DNA from 2 places in the Sulfitobacter marinivivus genome. Region 1 is predicted to be linked to the other one. Evidence: riboswitches for the same ligand, from Rfam matches in the RefSeq annotation. Region 1 holds a riboswitch; the other holds the start of a gene.
What was found. A riboswitch is a leader RNA that binds a small molecule or an ion and turns the genes downstream of it on or off. The one in region 1 is predicted to bind thiamine pyrophosphate.

Region 1 (7,667 bases):
CGTCGCCCCGTCCCCTGCCACCAGCCTGCCCTCGAAGGCGACCTCGTCCGCCAAGCCCGCAATCACCCGCAAAAGGGTGGACTTGCCCGTGCCGGAGGGGCCGAGCAGGCAGGTCCATTCCCCGCCCGGCACCCGAAGCGCAAGAGGCCCGAAAATCGGCACTCCACCGATCGCAGCACTGCCCGTCAGATCCAGCGCAGGAGCCGTAGTCATACTGACAGACCCGTTGCACCGGTCCGGACGCACAGCCGGCCCCCGGCGCAAATGCGTGGCCATGGCGGCAGGCGGGAGGCTAGGTACCGCTTGCAATCAGCGCCCTGCGGCGCCTCGTAACTCACCGAAGGATCGTTCCTGACGATGCGCGCAGCAGCACGCCACAGCCCGACTCTGCCGATGCTCATTGCTGTCCGAGATCGACCGCAAGATCGGACACGGCGCGCAGCCCGTCGACCAGACCCGCTTCGTTCAGGAAGGCTTCGAAACGGGCGTAGCGTCCCTCGTCCAGCGCCTCGGGGCGCAGGGCAAAACGCGGAACCGTATCGACCCATGCCCGCGCATTCAGCTCGTCCTGCAATTCGACGGCGGTTGCGGAAAAGATCTCCCAGCTTTCATCGGGATGGTTGACGATGAACTGGGTGGCTTTCTCGGTCGCGGCCAGGAACCGGCGGACCATGTCCTTGTCCATCGTTTCGGGATTGGCGACGTAGATCAGCTCGTCATAAGTCGGCACGCCCGTTTCCTCGGGATAGAAACAGCGGCCCGGCACCCCCTCGATGTCCATCTGGTTCAGCTCGAAATTGCGGAACGCGCCGATGACGGCATCCACCTGCCCCGACATCAGCGCGGGCGAGAGGGACCAGTTGACGTTGACCAGCTCGATATCCCCCATGGCAATGTCCACCTGTCCCAGCATCTCGGCCAGCAGCGCCTCCTGTACGCCCGCCACCGAAAAGCCGACCTTGCGGCCCCTGAGGTCCGCGATGCTGTCAACGGGGCCGTCCTGAAGCACCAGCAAGCAGTTCAGCGGTGTCGCGACCAACGTGCCGACGCGCACCAGCGGCATGCCCTCGGCGACCTGGAGATGCAGCTGCGGCTGGTAGGAGATCGCGATATCGGCGCGGCCCGCCGCAGCCATCTTGGGCGGATCAGACGGATCTGCGGGGGCAATGACAGCGACCTCCAGACCCGCCTCGGCGAAGAACCCTTTCTCTTCGGCGATCACGATGGGCCCGTGATCGGGGTTCACGAACCAGTCGAGCACAACGGTCATCTGGTCCTGAGCGGCGGCGGGCGTGGCGGCAAGAAGGGCGAGGGCGGCAAGTCTTGATATCATTCGTTTTCTCCATCTGGTGTGTATCGGGGTGGGGGATCGCCAAGAGCGACAAGGAAAATAGGGCCTTCCCAGACGCGCGACAGCCGCTCGGCGGCAGCCCAGGCGCGCAGGCCCGAGCGGCAGCACAGCACGGCGCGGTGGCCGGTATCCGGGGAAGGCCCGTCCGGCCCGAAGGCCGTGACAGGCAGGCGGTGGGCTGACGGTCGCACCAGCGGTGCCTCATCAGCAGACCGCAGATCGACAACGAAATCGTTTTCCCGGATGTCGGAGACGGCAAGAAAGCGCGGCGCCTGCGCGGGCTCTGGCGCGCCAGTGAAGGCGAAGCCGCCAAAGCGCAGGTTTGAGCCGTCAAAGGTGACGATACTGCCCAGCGGCGACGGCGCGATGCCCGCGATAAGCGCCAGCGCCATCTGCGCCTGAAGGGCGCCGATCACCCCGACGACCGGCCCCAGCACGCCGTCTTCGGCGCAGGACCCCGCGCTGCGTGGCAGATCGGGAAAGACGGCCCGCAGGCTGGGGGCATCCCCGCAGAAAGCCCCGGCGTAACCGCCCAGACCGATGACCGAGGCACTGACCAGCGTCAGACCTTTGGCGCGGCAGGTATCGGACAGGATATAGCTGACGGCAAAACTGTCGGCACAATCCAGAACCAGATCGGCGTCCTTGCAAAGCGTATCGGCATTCGCCGGATCAAGGGCCGCGATCACCGGCTCGACGCGGCAGTCGCGGTTCAGCGCGCGAAGGGCGGCGGCGGCGACCTCGGCCTTGGGGCTGCCCACATCGGCCTCGCGGAACAGCGTCTGCCGGTGAAGGTTCGCCACCTCGACCCTGTCGGGATCGACGATCCGTATCCGCCCGACGCCCGCCCCGCCCAGATATTGCAGCACAGGGGCCGCAAGCCCCCCTGCCCCGACGATGACCACACGGGCGTTGCGCAGGCGGTCCTGACCTTCCGGCCTCATTTCAGGCAGAGCGATCTGGCGGGCGTAACGGTTCATCGGGTCGCCTCGACCCACTGCCGCACGCGCCCTTCCGGATCGTCGTTCAGCGTGATGTCGGTGACGACCGACACGATGTCCGCACCCGCCTGAAAGGCACCTGCCGCGCGGTCGACACTCATCCCGCCGATGGCGACGAGGGGCAACTCGCCGATCAGCTGCTTCCATTCGGACACCCGCCCGAGGCCCTGCCGCTCCCATTTCATCTTCTTCAGGATGGTCGGGTAAACCGGGCCGAGCGCCACGTAATCCGGCGACAGCGAAAGCGCGCGGTCAAGTTCGGCATGGTCGTGGGTGCTGATACCCAGCTTCAGGCCCGCCCGCCGGATCGCGCCCAGATCGGCGGTATCGAGATCCTCCTGCCCCAGATGCACCCAGTCACATTTTTCATCGATGGCGATGCGCCAGTGGTCGTTCACGACAAGCACAGCGCGGTATCGCCGGCACTTTTCCATGGCTTCGGAAACGAGGCGTCGAACCTGCGCCTCCGGCGTGTCCTTGATCCGCAGTTGCACCAGTTTCACACCGAGGGGCAGCATCCGGTCCAGCCAGCCGGGGTGATCGAAAATCGGATAGAACCGGTCGAGCGTCATGTCAGGAAAGCCTTTCCAATGACCGGTGTCGAGGGCGCGGCCATGTCGCGCGGCTCCATCGGGTCGGCCTCACGGGCGAGCCGGCCTGCCTCTACCGCGCGGGCGAAGGCTTCGGCCATCGCGGCCGGATCCCCTGCCTTCGCGACAGCGGTGTTCAGCAGGACCGCGTCAAAGCCCATCTCCATCGCCATCGCAGCCTGGCTGGGCAGCCCGAGCCCCGCGTCGATGACCATGGGAACATCCGGAAACTGCGCCCTGATCGTGCGCAATCCGTAGACGTTGGTCAGCCCCAGCCCGGTGCCGATGGGCGCGCCCCACGGCATCAGGACCTCGCACCCGACAGACAGCAGGCGGTCGGCCAGCACGACATCCTCGGTCGTGTAGGGAAAGACCTGAAATCCGTCCTCGGTCAGGATACGGGCGGCTTCGACCAGACCGAAGGGATCGGGCTGGAGTGTGTCGGCATGGCCGATGACTTCGAGCTTGATCCACGGCGTGTCGAAGAGCTCGCGCGCCATATGCGCGGTTGTGACGGCTTCGCGAACGGAATGGCAGCCGGCGGTATTGGGCAGCAGCGTGACATCCAGATCGCGCACCAGATCCCAGAAGGCCGTACCGGCCCGGTCGGCGCCTGCCTCGCGGCGGACGGAAACGGTTGCGACACCGGCACCCGAACGTTGAAAGGCGCGGGCCAGCACGCTGGGCGACGGGTATTGCGCCGTGCCCAGCATCAGCCGCGATGTGATCTGTTTTCCGTAGACCTGCATCCTAGCCCCCCTGCCGGGGTGCGACGATCTCGATCCGGTCACCCGGCGACAGCGCGGTATTCTCCCGCGCGGTGGCGGGCACAAAGCTTTCGTTGACCGCCGATGCGATCTTGGCCCCGCCGTAGCCGAGTTCGTCAAGTGCGCCGGCAAGCGTCTCTGCGCGCACCTCCGTAGGGGTGCCGTTAACGGTGATCTTCATACAAAAACTCCGGTTTGGTGCCCTCGCAGGCCATCTCTGCCGCCATCCGCGCCAGCGCGGGCGCAAGCAGAAAGCCGTGGCGAAAAAGGCCGTTGACGTAGATTGTCGCACCGCGCCGTTGCAGGCGCGGCAGGTTGTCGGGAAAGGCAGGGCGGGCATCGGCGCCGACTTCGACCAGTTCTGCCTCGGCAAAGGCGGGATGCAGCGCATGCGCCGCCGACAAAAGCTCGAGGACAGCGCGGACGCTGCGGCGACGGTCATCGCTTTCGATTTGCGTGGCGCCGAGCATGAACAGACCGTCACCACGCGGCACGACGTAGAGCGGAAAGCGCGGGTGGAGCAGCCGGACCGGCCTGCTGAGGCGGATGTCGGTGCTGCGCAGCACTGCCATCTCTCCCTTCACGCCGCGCAGATCGCGCAAGGCATCCCGCGCCGCCAGCCCGCGGCAGTCGAATGTCAGGCCCCCTGCGTCCGCTTGCCCGGAGGCGAAGGTGACACCGGCCTGCATCAAACCTTCGCGCAACCGGAACAGCGCGGCGCGCGGATCGATATGTCCTTCGTCGGCGATATGAAGGGCGCGGTCGAACCGACCGTCGAGGTCAGGCTCAAGTGCGGCCAGCGCAGCCGCGTCGGCTTGCCGGTGCTGTGGAACACGGCGTGCGAAACGGTCAAGCTCCCGCCGGTCACGGTCGAGGGCGACCGCGACGGTTCCCCGCCGCGCAACTGCCACACCCTGCCGTTCCCACCAATCGGCGGCTTCCTGTCCCAGCCGCACAACCGGTTCCTCGGCGGTTTCGCCCTCGCAGAAAGGGGCCAGCATCCCGCCTGCCCACCACGAACACCCGTGCGGCCCGGGCCGATCGGCTGGGTCGATGACGGTCACATCGCAACCACGGGCGACCAGTTCCGTCGCCACGCACAGCCCCGCAACGCCGGCGCCCAGTACCGTCGCGCGCATCATCGGCTCCAGACCTCGTAAAAGTGGTGAACCGGCCCGCAACCGCCGCCGATCTGCAACCCGTCCGCCGCGCGGATCGCACCGTGCAGCCATGCCTGCGCGCGCCGGACCGCCGCCACGACGGTGGCCCCTTTCGCCAGTTCGGCAGCGATCGCCGACGACAGGCTGCATCCGGTCCCGTGGGTGTTGCGCGTCGCAAGCCGTGGTTGCGACAGCTCCGTTGTCGCAAAGGCTGTGACCAGCCTGTCGATGCAGGTCGCACCGGTCGCGTGGCCGCCTTTCATCACCACTGCCCCTGCTCCAAGTGCGCGCAACGCATGCCCCTGTGCCTCGGTCTGCGCGGCGGTGTCTGCGGGGTCTTGCCCCAACAGGCGGGCCGCTTCGGGCAGGTTCGGCGTCAGCACATCGGCACGCGGCAGCAGGCGTTCGATCAGCGCGGCCTCGGCCTCTTCGGCCAACAGCGCGTGCCCCGACTTTGCGATCATCACGGGATCGAGCACGACAGGGCCGCGATAACCTTCGAGCGCATCGGCCACGGCGGCGATGATCTCTGGCGATGCGAGCATCCCGATCTTGATGGCTTGCGGGGGGATGTCTTCGAGAACGGCTGTTATCTGCGCGCCGACCACGGCGGGCGATACTTCCTCGACCGCGAAAACACCTCGTGTGTTCTGCGCGGTGATCGCCGTGATCGCACTGGTGCCGTACACGCCGAGGGCCGAAAAAGTCTTGAGATCGGCCTGGATGCCCGCACCTCCACCGCTGTCGGAGCCCGCGATGGTCAAAGCTGAACAATGTGGCATCTTCTACATCTCCTCCGGCGAGGGGAGGAGGAAGAACAAGCGGGAAAGGACGGTGCGCCTGATCTTGCTCCGTTTCCTACGCCGGTATTGTCCGGATCAGGTTCAATGGGTTAGCTTGCGCCTCTCAGCCCCAGACGGGGCACCCCAACGGATTTGGATTATTGATATCAGCCTGCGGACGCCCCTGCAACTGCCCAAAGCGCGCGACCGGATTCGGGGCGCGAGGGGCCGGGTGTGAAGGCCGGTGACCGGCGGCCAGTCCTACCGAAGGCAAACCGTGCCAGTTGATGCTGGCCATCAAACGCGCAATAGATCTTGATACCATCACCACCCACAGCACGATTTTGATACCGAACCGAACCGCAACCACAGGACCCCCCATGACAGATACCATTCTCGCCGAATTTCTACTGCCGACGGAAGAGCTGCGCGATGATCTGCCTTTCTATACGAAGACGCTGGGCATGCGGCTTGAAAATATCTATCCCGCCGATGACCCATCTGTGGCGAGCTTTTCCGGCTACGGCATCCGCCTGCGGATCGAGAAAGGCGCCGATGTCGCCCCCGGCCATCTGCGCATTCTGACCGACGATCCCGACAGTTTTTCGGATGGCGCGCGCGAACTGACCGCGCCAAACGGCACCCGCATCACGCTTGCGCCGCTGACCCCACAGGTAGACCCGATCGAAACCCAGCATGAATTCGCCGTCCGCCGCCTGCGCGACGAAGCGCCATGGGTGATCGGCCGCGCGGGTATGCATTACCGCGATCTGATCCCGTCCCGCCTCGGCGGGTCGATCATCGCCAGCCACATCCGCATCCCCGACGGCGGCCCCGTTCCGGACATGGTCCACTACCACACGGTCGGGTTCCAGCTGATCTTTTGCTATCGCGGCTGGGTCGATGTGCTCTACGAGGATCAGGGCGATGTGATCCGCCTGCACGCAGGCGATTGCGTGACCCAGCCGCCGGGGATCCGCCACCGTGTCGTCGAAGCCTCTCCCAACATCGAGGTGATCGAGATCGGCGTGCCAGCCGAACACGTCACCACCATCGACCACGATTTCACGCTCCCCAACGGCAAAGGCGATCCCGCCCGCGAATGGGACGGCCAGACCTTTGTGCACCACGTAAAAGACAGGGCGGAGTGGCATCCCTTCCGCATCCCCGGCTTCATCGCGCGCGACACCGGCATTACCGCGGGGACCAAGGGCGTGGCCGGTATTCAGGTCGTCCGAAAAGGCGACGGCGAAACGAGGGCCTTTACCCACGATGCCGACATCCACTTCACCTTCGTGATGGAGGGTACGATGACACTGGCGGCCGATGGTCACGATCCCCGCCAGCTCGAAGCGGGTGACGGTTTCGTCATCCCGCCCGGGTTGGTCGCGACTTACAACGATGCCTCGCCTGATCTCGAACTGCTCGAAGTCGCGCTGCGCGGTGATTTCACGACAACGCTGCGGTAACCGCTCCAGAAACGCAAACGCCGCCCCGGAGGGCGGCGTATAAGCGTCTGATAACGCGTTTTTATTGGTTGCGGGAGTAGGATTTGAACCTACGACCTTCAGGTTATGAGCCTGACGAGCTACCGGGCTGCTCCATCCCGCGCCAATGTGTGTCACCTAACGCGAGTCGGAACGGACTGCAACCCTGAACGCCATGCTCCAAGGCCCAAAACCACCGAAATTCGATATTTATTTCCACGGTGCGGCAGCGGGTATTCGTTTCTGTACCCCTTGGCTTTGACGGCCCGGTTTTCAGCCATCCCCTTCTGCGGATCAGCGGTAGACAAGCGGCGGTTTGATGTTCGGCAGTGGTGGCATTTTCCATGTCAGGATCACCGGATCGACCGATCGCAGTCCCCGCAAACCACATTCATCTGCTTGGCCGTTTTGGAAGATGCTTGGCGCGCAACACCTGGGATGCTGTCACGAACAACTCTGCGAGATTGGCGATCCCTGAAGGACTCGAACCCTCAACCTGCTGATTAGAAGTCAGCTGCTCTATCCAGTT
Region 2 (7,667 bases), on a different contig from region 1:
CGTATAATGCGCAATAAATGGAAATTTCGACGCGCATTGGCGTCCAAACCTCGAAGGGAAAGCGGCATGGCCGGAGCGTATGATGACCGGGACGGACATATCTGGGTAGACGGGCAAATGGTGCCCTGGCGCGATGCGAAGGTGCATATCCTGACCCACGCCATGCACTATGCCTCGTCGGTGTTCGAAGGCGAACGCGCCTACAACGGCAAGATCTTCAAAAGCCGCGAACATTCCGAGCGCCTGCGCAGGTCCGCACAGATGATCGACTTCGAAGTCCCCTACACGGTTGATGAAATCGAGGCTGCGAAGGCCGAGGTGCTGAAGGCCTCCGGCCTGTCGGACGCCTATGTCCGCGCGATCGCGTGGCGTGGCGCGGGCGAAGACATGGGCGTGGCCTCGGCGCGCAACCCCGTGCGCATGGCGATCGCCGCGTGGGAATGGGGGGCCTATTACGGCGACGCCAAGATGAAGGGGGCCAAGCTCGACATCTCGAAGTGGAAGCGCCCCAGCCCCGAAACGATCCCGAGCCACGCAAAGGCGGCGGGTCTTTACATGATTTGCACGATGTCCAAACACGCGGCAGAGGCCAAGGGATGTTCGGACGCGTTGATGATGGATTACCGCGGCTACGTGGCTGAGGCGACCGGGGCGAACGTGTTCTTCGTAAAGGACGGAGAGGTGCATACGCCGGACCCTGACTGTTTCCTGAACGGGATCACGCGGCAGACGGTGATCGGGATGCTCAAGGAGCGTGGCGTTACGGTGCACGAACGCCACATCATGCCAGAAGAGCTCGAAGGTTTTGAGCAGTGCTGGCTGACAGGCACCGCCGCCGAGGTGACGCCGGTGGGGCAGATCGGCGACTATACCTTCGAGGTTGGCGCGCTGACGCGCGACATTGCCGAAAGCTACGAGAAGCTGGTGCGCGCCTGATCTTCAGTCCCACGCGGGCAACACGGAATTGCGGCGGCCAACGGGCCGCCGCAGTGCGTTCACGGTTTGCGAAAGGTCAGTACAGCGCGACCGGATTGATCATGGCCTGCACCGTGCCGACAATACGGGGCTGGCCGAGCACGAACATGAATTCGTTCACCCCCTCACGCAGCAACGGCCCGACATTCATCGTTTCCAGAATGTAGATGCCGTTCTTTTTCAGCAGGGTGACGTGGCCGTAAAAGACCTTGTCGCCGTCGGGTGCCGGGATCGGCTCAAGCCCCCATGTGTCCGCACCCACTGCCATGGGATTGAGCGAGGCGATATATTCCGCGCCCTCGTTGTTCAGCCCCGGTTCGGTGCCGCCCCAGGCTTGCGGATCGCTTTCCAGCATCCCTTCGGTCCATCCGGTGTGGAACAGGATGATGTCGCCTTCGCCCATCTCGACGCCCTGCGCCTCGGCGGCGGCCTTGATCTCTTCCGATCCGAAATGGTCGCCCGCCTGCATCACCTCGACACCGGCGTGCGCGGCCATATCAAGGATCACGGCGCGGCCCACCAGCGGTGGCACCGCATGGGTGCCCAGCTTTGTCAGGCCGGTGATCGCGGAAATCTCTTTCTCGTCGAGGCAGTTGTAGTAGTGGCCATTTTCCCCGAGGTGGCCCAGCCCGTCGAGCTGGCTGCCGATCCCTATCCATGTTTGCAGAATATCGTCGTTGTAATTGCCCTCGTAGCCGAAACCGGTAAGTTTCTGACCGCCTTGCTGGTTCGGCTGCACAACCTGAAGCGACAGCGAGCGTGGCGGGAAGGCGGGTGTGTTCGGCCCAATGGCAATGCCAAGCGGCATGGATTTGCCCTGCTTGATCAGCTTTACCGCTTCAAGCGTGCGTTCGGGGGTCACAAGGTTGGCAGAGCCGAGCGTATCTTCCGCGCCCCACTGCTCTGATGTGTCGCAATCCTGCGCGAGCGCCGCGCCCGCGCTCAGCGTCAGGCCTAGGCAAAATGCACTAAATGATTTGAATAACATAAATCCTCCGATGTTGGACCGGCGCGTCCTCTGGCGGGACGATTCGCTTGGGTCTGGAGGATCAGGCTAGCACGGGATGCACGCGCCGATTGCATAATGACGTTACGTCAATTGCCTGGGCAATTATTTGCGCAGGGCCGGCAGGCCGACACCGGTGCTCTCGAAACCGCCGTCAGAGGCCACGACCTGACCGGTGACATAGCTTGCCTTGTCAGAGCACAGGAACACGATGACCTCGGCGATTTCGCGTTCCGATCCATAGCGGTTCAGCGGGATGGCGTCGTGGTAGGCGTCGATGATGTCCTGCGTGTGCACGGCCATGGCAAGCTTGGTCCGGACAGGGCCGGGGCAGACACAATTGGCGCGAATGCCGTATTCGCCCAGTTCGGCGGCCTGCTGTTTGGTCAGATGGATCACCGCCGCCTTCGAGGTGCCGTAGGCGACCCGCAGGGTCGAGGCGCGCAGCCCCGATATGGATGCGATGTTCAAAAGCGCGCCGCGTGTCTTTTTCAGGGCCGGAATGGCGGCCTGCGACATCAGGAACACCCCGTCGAGGTTCGTGGCCATGACGGTGCGCCAGCGGTCGAATGTCGTTTCCTCGATGGGGCCGAAATCGGCGACGCCCGCGTTGTTGACCAGCGCGTCGATGCGGCCGAATTTCTCGATCGCGGCGGCCACAGCGGCCTGCGCCTGATCGGGGCTGGAGACGTCATGGACCAGCGCACTTGCGCCCTGCCCAAGCTCGTCCACCGCAGGGCCGAGCGCATCGCCGTCGCGGTCGAGTGCGGCAACCAGCCACCCTTCCTCGAGAAAGAGTTTCGCGGTGGCAAACCCGATCCCGCGTGCGGCACCGGTAACGAGGGCGACTTTCTGCTCCACGTCCGTTCCCTTCAGTAGTCCACGCCGCGCTGCGCCTTGATGCCCGCTTTGAATGGGTGCTTCACTTCGGTCATTTCGGTGACCAGATCGGCATAGTCGCACAGTTCGGCCTTGGCGTCACGGCCCGTCAGGATCACGCCGGTACGTGCATTGCGCGCCTCCAGACCGGCGATCACATCCGCAACCGACAGATAGTCGTAGCGCATGGCGATGTTGATCTCGTCCAGAACGATCAGGTCATAGTCGCCGCTTTCCATCATGTCGCGGGCCTTGGCGAAAGCCGCCTGCGCCGCCGCGATGTCGCGGTCCTTGTCCTGCGTGTCCCAGGTGAACCCTTCGCCCATCGTATGCCAGGTCACCTCTCCCAGACGGTCGAAGAACTGGCGTTCGCCGGTTTTCCATTTGCCCTTGATGAACTGCACGACGCCGACGGTCTGCTTCCAGCCGAGCGCGCGGATCACCACACCGAAAGCGGAGGAGGATTTGCCTTTGCCCGCGCCGGTGTGCACCAGCACGAGGCCCTGCTCGGGGTCTTTAAGCTCCGAGACCTTCTTTCGCTGTTCGGCCTGACGCTCTTGCATCTTTTCCTTGTGGTCGTCGGTCATTGAAAGCTCCCTTCGGGGTTGATCTCAGGATTTCGGGACGGATACGGCGCGGATCTTGCCGCGCTCCATCCCCAGTTGATGTTCGCGCCAGATCACGAGCACGCCCGCCACAATCACGAGCGAGGCGCCCGCCAGCATCATCACCGTGGGCAGTTCTCCGAAGATGACGTAGCCCAGCACGATGGCAAAAAGCATCGAGGTATAGTCATAGGGCGCCAGCATCGACACCGATCCGAACCGGTAGGAGGAGGTCACGAGGATCTGGGCCACGCCGCCCACCAGCCCCGCCGACACGAGCAAGAGTGCAGTCTGCCCGGTGGGGACGACCCAGCCGAAGGGCAGGGTGAACAGCGACAGGACGGTCGCGGTGGCCGAAAAGTAAAAGACGATCGCGGCTGTATGTTCGTTCTGCACCAGCTGGCGCAGGTGTATCTGGACAAGGCTGCGCATCAGCGTGGCCCCGAGGATCATCAGCGCACCGATGGTGGCCATGTGATCCAGCCGCGCGCCGCCAAACCGGGGCCAGAGGATGATGATGACCCCGACAAGCCCGACGGCGACCGCGCTGATCCGCAGGAATCGGATGCGTTCTCCGAGCATCAGCGCGGCAAGAAGCACCGTGAAGATCGGAGTGGCGAACCCGATGGCCGTGACTTCGGGCAGGGGCAGCAGGCCCAGCCCGCCGAACGTCAGACCCATGGCTGTGGTGCCGAACAGGCCCCGCCAGACGTGGCCCATCGGCTTCTTGGCTTTCAGGCCGATTTTCAGCTGCCCGCGCTGGGCCAGCCAGGCAAGGATGATCGGGATGGCAAACAGCGAGCGGAAGAATACCTGCTCGCCTGGGGGGATCTCGTCCGAGGTGGATTTGATGATCGCCGACATGCAGGTGAACAGAAAGATCGCGGTGATTTTCAGGGCAACACCGAGTGCCGGTCTGGCTGAGAAATCCTCGACCTTCATCGCGTCATCACGCGCCGGGCCCGATCGTGCCGCGGTTTTCACCGACCTGCCCGCGGTGGAGGAGCAGGTGATCGAGGATCACGCAGGCCATCATCGCCTCGCCCACCGGCACCGCGCGGATGCCGACGCAGGGGTCGTGACGGCCCTTGGTGATGATCTCGGTCTCTTCGCCGGTCTTGGTGATGGTACGGCGGGTGGTCAGGATGCTGGAGGTCGGCTTGACGGCAAAGCGCACGACGATGTCCTGTCCGGTGCTGATCCCGCCCAGAATGCCGCCCGCGTGATTTGACGAATACTGCGGGCCGTCGGGGCCCATGGTGATCTCGTCCGCGTTCAGCTCGCCGGTCAGCATGGCCGCCGACATGCCCTCGCCGATCTCGACGCCCTTCACGGCATTGATGCTCATCATCGCGGCCGCCAGATCGGTATCGAGCTTGCCGTAAACAGGCGCGCCGATGCCCGCAGGGACACCGCGCGCGGTGACCTCAATGATCGCCCCGACGGAAGACCCCGATTTGCGCAGGCCATCGAGATAGTCTGCCCAATCGGCTGCCGCGCGGGCGTCCGGGACCCAGAAAGGGTTCTGCTCGATCTGGTCCCAGTCGAACGCATCCCGGTCGATCTTGTGCGGTCCCATCTGCACCATGTAGCCGGTGATCTGCACGTTCGGCGCGATCGCCTTGATCGCCTCGCGGGCCAAACCGCCCGCCGCGACCCGGCTGGCCGTCTCGCGCGCCGAGGACCGTCCGCCGCCGCGATAATCGCGCACGCCGTACTTCTGGAAATAGGTGATGTCCGCATGACCGGGGCGGAACTTGTCCTTGATATCGCCGTAGTCCTTCGACCGTTGGTCGGTGTTTTCAATCAACAACTGCACGGGGGTGCCGGTGGTCACGCCTTCGAACGTGCCAGACAGAATCCGGACCTCATCCGCCTCGCGGCGCTGGGTGGTGAATTTGTTCTGCCCGGGTTTGCGCTTGTCGAGCCAGTGCTGGATCATGCCCGCGTCGATCTCTACGCCCGGGGGGCAGCCATCCACGGTCGCACCCAAAGCCGGCCCGTGGCTTTCGCCCCAGGTGGTCACACGGAAAAGATGGCCAAAGCTGTTGATCGACATGCGGTGCTCCTTCCTCCCTGCCTTAGCCGGGGGAGCGGGTGCGCTCAAGGGGATTTGCCTTGCCAAGGGGATGCAGCTGTCCTAGCTCTTGGGGCACCTCGGGGGGCGCTGCGGCGCTGAGATTGCGAAAGCTGACCCGTTGAACCTGAACCGGTTAACACCGGCGGAGGGAAGGTCTGGACATCCATCCAAACGTTTCTGACGCCGCAATTTGGAGGATGCCATGAAGTATCTTACGTTTGCAGCAGCAACATTCGGCGCCAGTGCCGCACTGGCACAAACACCCGTGCTTACCGTCTATACATACGACAGCTTCACGTCCGACTGGGGCCCGGGCCCGGTGATCGAAAAGGCGTTCGAGGAAGTCTGCGCCTGCGATCTGAACCTTGTGGGCATGGGCGATGGCGCAGCACTTCTCGCGCGGCTGCGGCTTGAGGGCGCGCGGTCTGACGCAGATGTGGTGATGGGGCTCGATACGTCGCTGATCGCTGCCGCGAAGGAAACCGGTCTTTTTGCCGAGACGCCTGTGGAGGCCGCCTACGATCTGCCGGTCGCGTGGAACGACCCGGTTTTCGTGCCCTACGATTGGGGTTATTTCGCATTCGTTCACAACAAGGATTTCGAAGCGCCCACGGATTTCCGCGCGCTGGCGGAAAGTGACGCGTCGATCATCATCCAGGATCCGCGTTCGTCGACTCCCGGTCTGGGCCTTCTGATGTGGGTCAAGTCGGCCTACGGCGACGAGGCATCGGCGATCTGGGAAGGGCTGGCCGATAACGTCGTGACGGTCACCAAAGGCTGGTCCGAAGCCTACGGTCTGTTCCTCGAGGGGGAATCGGACATGGTGCTGAGCTATACGACTTCGCCCGCCTACCACCTGATCGCCGAGGACGACGACAGCAAGACCACTGCATCCTTCACCGAAGGTCACTACATGCAGATCGAGGTGCTGGGCCGGCTTGCCGGCAGCGATACACCGGATCTGGCCGCGCAATTCATGGAATTCATGGTCTCCGACGCGGCGCAATCGGCACTGCCCACGACGAACTGGATGTACCCGGCGGTGACACCCGATGGCGGGTTGCCCGACGGGTTCGACACCCTGACAACGCCTGAAAAGGCGCTGCTGACACCTGCCGAAGAGGTGCCCGCGATCCGCGAGGAAGCTTTGGCCGAATGGCTCAACGCATTGTCCCAATAGGATCTAGGGCAGGGATCGGCGCGGCGGGGCTTACCCTCGCGCTGATCCTCGCCGCACTTGTCGCGGTTCTGTTGCGGGCCGAGGCGGGATCGGGGCTGGCCCCGAGCGATTGGGCCGCAATCAGGTTTACGGTGCATCAGGCGCTCTGGTCTGCGGGGCTGTCCGTTCTTCTTGCGCTGCCGGTCGCGCGGGCCTTGGCGCGGCGCCGCTTTGTCGGGCGCGGTGCGCTGGTGACGCTGCTGGGCGCGCCATTCATTCTGCCGGTGATCGTGGCGGTCTTCGGTCTGCTGACAGTGTTCGGGCGGAACGGCTGGATGAATGACCTGCTGGCGGCGCTGGGCCTTCCGGGCGTGTCGGTCTACGGATTTCACGGGGTCGTACTCGCCCATGTCTTTTTCAACCTGCCGCTGGCGACGCGGTTGCTGTTGCAGGGCTGGCAGACCATTCCGGCGGAGCGTTTCAGGCTCGCCGCGCAATTGCGCCTGACGCCATGGGCCGTGTTTCAGGCAATCGAACGTCCGATGCTCTTGCAGATGGTGCCCGGCATTTTCGTTCTGATCTTCGTGATCTGCCTGACCAGTTTTGCCGTGGCACTGACGCTGGGCGGCGGGCCGCGCGCCACGACGGTCGAACTGGCGATCTATCAGGCCTTCCGTTTCGATTTCGATCTGGGGCGCGCGGCGATGCTGTCTGTGGTGCAGCTGGTCCTCGCGGGGGGGCTGGCGCTGGCGGCGTTGCGGTTCGTTCCGCAGATCAGCGTAGGCGGCGGGCTGGACCGCGTCCGCCAGCGCTGGGATGCGAACCGCGCGGCGCAGCGGCTTCTTGATGGTGCATGGATCACCTCCGCTGCCGCGTTTCTGCTGCTTCCGCTGTGCGCCGTCGTGCTGCGCGGCCTCGGGGGGCTGGCCCTCATGCCCGTTTCGGTCTGGGAGGCGGCCGGTA

Region 2: linked by a shared signal. The riboswitch ahead of thiB (thiamine ABC transporter substrate binding subunit) and the one ahead of thiD (bifunctional hydroxymethylpyrimidine kinase/phosphomethylpyrimidine kinase) in region 1 are both predicted to bind thiamine pyrophosphate.

The regions. Positions count from the first base shown of each region.
Region 1 covers NZ_JBEFLP010000004.1:145,023-152,689, forward strand. Annotated here, with positions in the region: gene ABMC89_RS17370 (ABC transporter ATP-binding protein) at 1-213, opposite strand, end outside; gene ABMC89_RS17375 (ABC transporter substrate-binding protein) at 398-1,333, opposite strand; gene ABMC89_RS17380 (ThiF family adenylyltransferase) at 1,330-2,331, opposite strand; gene ABMC89_RS17385 (thiamine phosphate synthase) at 2,328-2,924, opposite strand; gene ABMC89_RS17390 (thiazole synthase) at 2,921-3,691, opposite strand; gene thiS (sulfur carrier protein ThiS) at 3,693-3,890, opposite strand; gene ABMC89_RS17400 (FAD-dependent oxidoreductase) at 3,874-4,851, opposite strand; gene thiD (bifunctional hydroxymethylpyrimidine kinase/phosphomethylpyrimidine kinase) at 4,848-5,651, opposite strand; TPP riboswitch at 5,708-5,808, opposite strand; gene ABMC89_RS17410 (cupin domain-containing protein) at 6,032-7,120, shown strand; tRNA gene ABMC89_RS17415 (tRNA-Met) at 7,186-7,262, opposite strand; tRNA gene ABMC89_RS17420 (tRNA-Arg) at 7,604-7,667, opposite strand, start outside.
Region 2 covers NZ_JBEFLP010000001.1:2,197,514-2,205,180, reverse strand. Annotated here, with positions in the region: gene ABMC89_RS10865 (branched-chain amino acid aminotransferase) at 67-936, shown strand; gene ABMC89_RS10860 (cyclase family protein) at 1,013-1,963, opposite strand; gene ABMC89_RS10855 (SDR family NAD(P)-dependent oxidoreductase) at 2,087-2,842, opposite strand; gene cobO (cob(I)yrinic acid a,c-diamide adenosyltransferase) at 2,854-3,447, opposite strand; gene ABMC89_RS10845 (DMT family transporter) at 3,472-4,407, opposite strand; gene aroC (chorismate synthase) at 4,415-5,524, opposite strand; TPP riboswitch at 5,614-5,713, shown strand; gene thiB (thiamine ABC transporter substrate binding subunit) at 5,748-6,725, shown strand; gene ABMC89_RS10830 (thiamine/thiamine pyrophosphate ABC transporter permease ThiP) at 6,701-7,667, shown strand, end outside.